3 regions of the Enterobacter cloacae subsp. cloacae ATCC 13047 genome follow, and region 2 is predicted to be linked to each of the others. Evidence: predicted binding sites of a transcription regulator. Region 2 holds the regulator's gene; each other region holds the start of a gene.
The links. Region 2 encodes PhoB, which activates phosphate uptake and scavenging genes when phosphate is short. Its sites were predicted from a motif close to CTGTCATAAAACTGNCNNAT; they were not measured.
Positions count from the first base shown of each region.

Region 1: pstS (phosphate ABC transporter substrate-binding protein PstS) is a predicted target of PhoB. The motif match lies at 1,049-1,068, and genes of this name have one in related genera.
Region 3: ECL_RS15625 (PhoX family protein) is a predicted target of PhoB. The motif match lies at 1,056-1,075, and genes of this name have one in related genera.

Region 1 is NC_014121.1:5,300,218-5,302,490, forward strand. It holds gene glmS (glutamine--fructose-6-phosphate transaminase (isomerizing)) at 1-834, shown strand, start outside; gene pstS (phosphate ABC transporter substrate-binding protein PstS) at 1,157-2,197, shown strand.
Region 2 is NC_014121.1:1,187,330-1,189,602, forward strand. It holds gene sbcD (exonuclease subunit SbcD) at 1-833, opposite strand, end outside; gene phoB (phosphate response regulator transcription factor PhoB) at 1,021-1,710, shown strand; gene phoR (phosphate regulon sensor histidine kinase PhoR) at 1,732-2,273, shown strand, end outside.
Region 3 is NC_014121.1:3,234,787-3,237,059, forward strand. It holds gene ECL_RS15625 (PhoX family protein) at 1-998, opposite strand, end outside; gene ECL_RS15630 (TonB-dependent receptor) at 1,125-2,273, opposite strand, start outside.

The DNA.
Region 1 (2,273 bases), 1.2 Mb from region 2:
TACCGCAAATCCGCCGTGCGTCGTAACAGCCTGATGATCACCCTTTCTCAGTCTGGCGAAACGGCAGATACCCTGGCGGCGCTACGTCTCTCTAAAGAGCTGGGTTACCTGGGATCGCTGGCTATCTGTAACGTGCCGGGCTCATCGCTGGTGCGTGAATCCGATCTGGCGCTGATGACCAAAGCGGGCACTGAAATCGGCGTGGCCTCCACCAAAGCGTTTACCACGCAGCTGACGGTTCTGCTGATGCTGGTGGCGAAACTGGCGCGTCTGAAAGGGCTGGATGCTTCTGTTGAGCATGACATCGTTCATGGTCTGCAGGCACTGCCAAGCCGTATTGAGCAGATGTTGTCTCAGGATAAGCGCATTGAAGCCCTGGCTGAAGATTTCTCTGACAAGCACCACGCCCTGTTCCTCGGCCGTGGCGACCAGTACCCTATTGCGCTGGAAGGCGCGCTGAAGCTGAAAGAGATCTCCTACATCCACGCTGAAGCCTACGCGGCAGGCGAGCTAAAACACGGCCCGCTGGCGCTGATTGACGCGGATATGCCGGTTATCGTTGTGGCACCTAACAACGAACTGCTGGAAAAACTGAAGTCCAACATTGAAGAAGTTCGCGCCCGCGGTGGTGTACTGTACGTCTTCGCTGATAAGGACGCCGGTTTTGCCAGCAGCGACAACATGCACATCATCGAGATGCCGCACGTAGAAGAGGTTATTGCCCCTATCTTCTACACAGTGCCGCTGCAGTTGCTGGCTTACCACGTTGCGCTGATCAAAGGCACCGACGTTGACCAGCCGCGTAACCTGGCGAAATCGGTCACCGTAGAATAATCCCTCCAGGCTCCACCTTCGGGTGGAGCTTTTTTACCCTGCCTGGTTTGTTTTTAATCAACGCATTCGCGTTTTTATTTATGACAATCTGTCATCTTAAGCTACTTTTTTCAGTGTCACATAAAGAAAATATTTCTGAAAAGTTGTTGTCATGATTGTGGCTAACATGATGATAAATCAGGAATCTTTCGCTGGTTTTTAAGCTAAATTTCCATTGTCATAAAACTGTCATAATTCGTACATTTATCTGTCACCTGTTTGTCCTATTTTGCTCATCGTAGCCACTTAAACAATGATTTACGAAATCCTTGCAGGAGACATTATGAAAGTTATGCGTACCACTGTCGCAACTGTTGTCGCCGCGACCTTATCTCTGAGCGCTTTCTCTGTATTCGCAGAAGCAAGCCTGACTGGCGCTGGTGCAACCTTCCCTGCGCCGGTGTATGCCAAATGGGCGGATACCTACCAGAAAGAAACCGGTAACAAGGTTAACTATCAGGGTATCGGCTCCTCCGGTGGCGTGAAACAAATTACCGCAAACACCGTTGATTTCGGCGCATCCGACGCTCCGCTGTCTGATGACAAACTGGCTCAGGAAGGCCTGTTCCAGTTCCCGACCGTAATCGGTGGTGTGGTTCTGGCGATCAACCTGCCGGGCGTGAAGTCGGGTGAGCTGGTGCTGGACGGCAAAACCCTGGGTGATATCTACCTGGGCAAAATCAAAAAATGGGATGACGAAGCCATCGCTAAGCTCAACCCTGGCCTGAAGCTGCCTTCTCAGAACATCGCCGTGGTTCGCCGCGCGGATGGTTCTGGTACCTCTTTCGTCTTCACCAGCTACCTGGCGAAGGTGAACGAAGAGTGGAAATCTAAAGTCGGTTCCGGCTCTACCGTTAACTGGCCAACCGGTTTGGGCGGTAAAGGGAACGACGGTATCGCCGCGTTCGTACAGCGTCTGCCGGGCTCTATCGGTTACGTAGAATATGCGTACGCCAAGCAGAACAACCTGTCCTACACCAAACTGGTTTCTGCTGATGGCAAACCTGTCAGCCCGACTGAAGAGAACTTTGCCAACGCTGCAAAAGGCGCTGACTGGAGCAAATCCTTCGCTCAGGACCTGACTAATCAGAAAGGTGAAGACGCGTGGCCAATCACCTCTACCACCTTCATTCTGGTTCACAAAGAGCAGAAGAAACCTGAGCAGGGTGCAGAAGTGCTGAAGTTCTTCGACTGGGCATACAAAAACGGCGGCAAACAGGCTAATGACCTGGATTATGCCAGCCTGCCAGACAGCGTGGTTGAGCAGATTCGTGCTGCATGGAAAACCAACGTGAAAGACAGCAGCGGTAAAGCGCTGTACTAACAGGATATATTTAACGAAGATGGCGGGTGGCGCTACGCTTACCCGCCCTACGGTTAACGCTGTAGGCCCGGTAAGC
Region 2 (2,273 bases):
GGTTGGGTGACGGGGACCTCCAGCGACTCCACGGCACTGAGTTTGCCCTCATTAAAACTCACCAGGTGCACACATTTGGCTTTGCCGGTCTCATCAAAACTGAGCGCAATGGGCGAGCCGCAGTAGCGAATGTGCTCGCAGCCGCCGATGACCTGCGCCCGGTGAATATGCCCGAGCGCGATATAATCCGCTGGCGGGAAATTTTGCGCCGGGAAGGCGTCCAGCGTACCAATATAGATGTCACGCACCGCGTCACTTTTACTGGCGCCGACGGTAGTAAGATGCCCGGTGGCAATCACCGGAATGGCCTGTTCGCCGCGCAGGGCGCAGGCATCCGTATGTTGCTGGTGATAATAGTCCGTGATGCTCTGCAACAGATGCTGCTGCTTTTCCCCGCCGGACATCCCCGCCTGGCTTTGCACGATATCGCGTGGGCGCAGGAAGGGCACCGGACACAGCACCGCTCCCGGTGTACCGTCACGTTTTTTCAGGATCTGCGGAGCATGACCGGCGCTGGCTACCACGGTCGTGTTAAGGAAGGCCAGGATATCGCGGGATTCATTCAGCGTTGCGACGGAGTCGTGGTTACCGGCGACAATCACCAGATGACAGCCGGTTTGTTGCAGATTTACCACGAAGCGGTTGTAGAGCTCACGCGCATAGCTTGGCGGCGAACCGGTATCGAAAATGTCACCCGCAACAATAATCGCGTCCACCTCGTGCGATCGGGCCGTGTCCAGCAGCCAGTTCAGGAACGCTTCATGCTCCGCTGCCCGGCTTTTGCTGTAAAAGTTTTGACCCAGATGCCAGTCCGAGGTGTGTAATATGCGCATAGCGAATCCGTGGCAAAAAAAGGGAATGGGGATTATAAACTTTCAGAAGCTGGAAAATAACCGCTGTAATAAAACAACAGTTTGCCATTTTACGTGGTACTGTTTTTCATAAATCTGTCATAAATCTGACGCATAATGACGCCGCATTACAAACTTGTAACTTAAATAAGATAAGACAGGGCAAAGTATGGCGAGACGTATTCTGGTCGTAGAAGATGAAGCTCCAATTCGTGAAATGGTGTGCTTCGTGCTCGAACAAAATGGCTTCCAGCCGGTTGAAGCGGAAGATTATGACAGCGCGGTGAACCAGCTGAATGAACCCTGGCCCGATCTGATCCTGCTTGACTGGATGTTGCCTGGCGGCTCCGGACTGCAGTTTATCAAACACCTCAAGCGTGAAGCGATGACCCGCGATATCCCCGTTGTCATGCTTACCGCGCGCGGTGAAGAGGAAGATCGCGTGCGCGGCCTTGAGACCGGCGCGGATGATTACATTACCAAACCCTTCTCACCGAAAGAGCTGGTTGCCCGTATTAAAGCTGTGATGCGCCGTATTTCACCGATGGCGGTGGAAGAGGTCATTGAGATGCAGGGCCTGAGCCTTGATCCCACCTCGCACCGTGTTATGACGGGCGAAAATCCCCTCGACATGGGGCCTACCGAATTCAAACTCCTGCATTTCTTTATGACTCACCCGGAGCGTGTTTACAGCCGCGAACAGTTGCTGAATAACGTCTGGGGAACTAACGTGTATGTCGAAGACCGGACGGTTGACGTACATATCCGCCGCCTGCGTAAAGCGCTGGAACTGAGCGGCCACGATCGCATGGTACAGACGGTCCGCGGCACGGGTTATCGTTTTTCTACCCGTTTCTGAACAATGACAGGAGTGTGACGCGTGCTGGAACGTCTGTCATGGAAAAGGCTCGTCTTTGAACTGATCTTATGTTGTATTCCGGCCTTCATTTTGGGGGCCTTTCTTGGATACCTGCCGTGGTTTCTGCTGGCGTCTGTGACCGGGCTGCTGATCTGGCATTTCTGGAACTTACTGCGCCTCTCCTGGTGGTTGTGGGTTGACAGAAGTATGACGCCTCCCCCAGGAAGCGGGAGCTGGGAGCCGCTGCTTTACGGCCTGCACCAGATGCAGATGCGTAATAAAAAGCGCCGTCGCGAGCTGGGAAGCCTGATTAAACGCTTTCGCAGCGGTGCGGAATCGCTGCCGGATGCGGTGATTCTGACCACGGAAGAGGGGACAATCTTCTGGTGTAACGGTCTCGCCCAACAGCTGCTGGGCCTGCGCTGGCCGGACGATAATGGCCAGAACATCCTCAACCTTCTGCGTTATCCGGAGTTCACGCAGTATCTGAAAAAACGTGATTTCACGCGTCCGCACAATCTGAAGCTCAACAATGGCCGTCATCTTGAAATACGTGTGATGCC
Region 3 (2,273 bases), 2.0 Mb from region 2:
GTGTGCTTGCGCGGCGTGGAGGTGGGATCGTAGGGATCAATCTCCACCACCCAGCCGAAACGGTTGGGTTCGTTAGGGGTTTTATCGACGCTGAAGCGGTCATCCACCTCGTTCCAGCGGTAGGATTCATCGCTGTCGCTGATGCCGTAGCGTTTTTCCAGCGGATTAAGATCGGCTTTTTTGACAAAAATATCCGACCAGTTCTCCTCGCAGGTGAGATAGGTGCCCCACGGCGTATGGCCGTTGGCGCAGTTTTGCATGGTGCCCAGCACGCGTTCCCCCTGCGGGTCAGCGGCGGTTTTCATTAAGTCCTGATGCCGCGCCGGGCCGGTAAGCTGCATCGGCGTATTGACGGTAATGCGGCGGGCATACGAAGACGGGCGAACCACCTGCCAGTCGCTGCCCGATTTTTTTACTTCCACCACCGACACGCCCATCGCGTTCTGCCCCTTGCGGGCCTTGTCGAGATTCCAGTTGGCCGTGCCGTCGGTAAACAGCATCCCGTTATCGATGTACTCATGATTCAGCGCCAGCAGGCCATGTTCCGGGTTTTGTTTCCCTTGCGGCAGGCTAAACCACGCCATCCCGTCGTGGTGCATGCCCGCCTGCACGGCCTGTTCGTCGGTGGTGTTGCTGGCATCCTGTTTAAACGCCGGCATGTTGTTCTTGATCCCCGTCGGGTCACCCCAGCGATAAAACGGACGGGCGATATAGCCTTCCGGCACCCTGACCGTATCTTCCGTGGATACGTCGATGCTGGTAAAGCCCAGGGAAACCGCTTTTGCCAGTGCAGAAGGCTTTGATACTGCGGCAATGGCGCTTTCAGGTTTGATCAGAAAAGGGAATGAAGCGGCAGCACCCGCCACGGCGCCCATCTGCAAAAAACGGCGGCGGGAGAGGAATACCTCCGCAACCTCGGAGAATACCGGGTTAGCGCTGCGGTTAGTGATATCGTCGCGATGTTCTTTTTTAAATACGGATTTGAGGGGTCTGCCCATAGCGGCTTCCTGTCATTGGCCAAGAGGTAAAGGTCTGGAGGCCAGTGTAAGAAGCTTTTATTACAATTTTATAACAAGGTACGGAAGGATGGGGGCATCCCTGCCCCGGATAACGAGGTGGAACGCTTAGAACTCGTAGCCAACCGAGACCTTAAAGGTACGCGGTTCGCCCTGCGTGATGTAGGTGCCGGAATCATCAACGCTGGACCAGTAGTTTTCGTTGGTCACGTTGTCGATGCCCGCGCGCACCGTCATCTGGTTTTCATTGTGGTTCACCGCGAAGCGATAGCGCATGCCCAGATCCAGCGTGGTATAGCTGTCGAGCTTTTTGCTGTTCGCGAGGTCGGCGTACTGCGTGCCGGAGTGGTTGACGCGGGCGGTAGCCGTCAGGCCCTCAATCGGTTTGATGTCGTACTCTGCGCCCAGCACGGCGTAGAAGTTCGGGACACCAATGGCATCGTTGCCCTGATTCACGCCGTTTTTGGTTTTGGTCAGCTCGGCCTGCAGCCAGGTGGCGCTGGCGTTCAGGCGCATCCCGAGCATTGGCTCGCCGAAGACGTTCAGCTCTACGCCACGGTTACGCTGCTCAGCGTCCAGGCCGTAGTGACCGCTGTCGTCGAGGATCGCCGACGGCATTTTGATCTCAAACAGCGCCAGGGAGCCGCCCACGCGACCAAAGTCCGCCTTCACGCCCACTTCATTCTGCTTAGAGTGAACGATACCGGTGCTCTGGCCGTAGTTGGTGGCCGTGTTGGGCGCGGTTTTACCCGGTTGCAGCGCTTCGGTGTGGTTAGCGTAAAGCGAAATTTCCTCCCACGGTTTATAAACCACACCGTAGGTTGGCATCCAGCGGCTGCCGTCAAAACCGTCCGCGTCGTTTTCCGCACCGGTAATTTTGTTGTACCCGCGGATGACCACTTTCTGATGACGTGCACCAGCGGTAAACAGCAGCTTGTTATCCAGCACGCCCAGGGTATCGCTCAGCAGCCAGCCCTGAGTGCGGGTGCGCCCGCTGGTCAGCGGATCGCTGTATTTGCCGCCAGAGCCGTTGAAATTGGAGCTGTCCGGCATCGCGACGCCGGTGTTGTGGTAAATGTTGGTGGTTGGGTTATCCGCCGTCGCCGACATTTTCCAGGCGATTTTTTCGTTTTTGGTCATCGCGGAATACCCCACGTTGACCTTGTGCGAGACAAAGCCGGTAGTGAAGTGACCGCGTATCCCCGCCATACCGCTGACGGAATCGCTGATACGGTTGGTATCAAGACGGCTGACCGT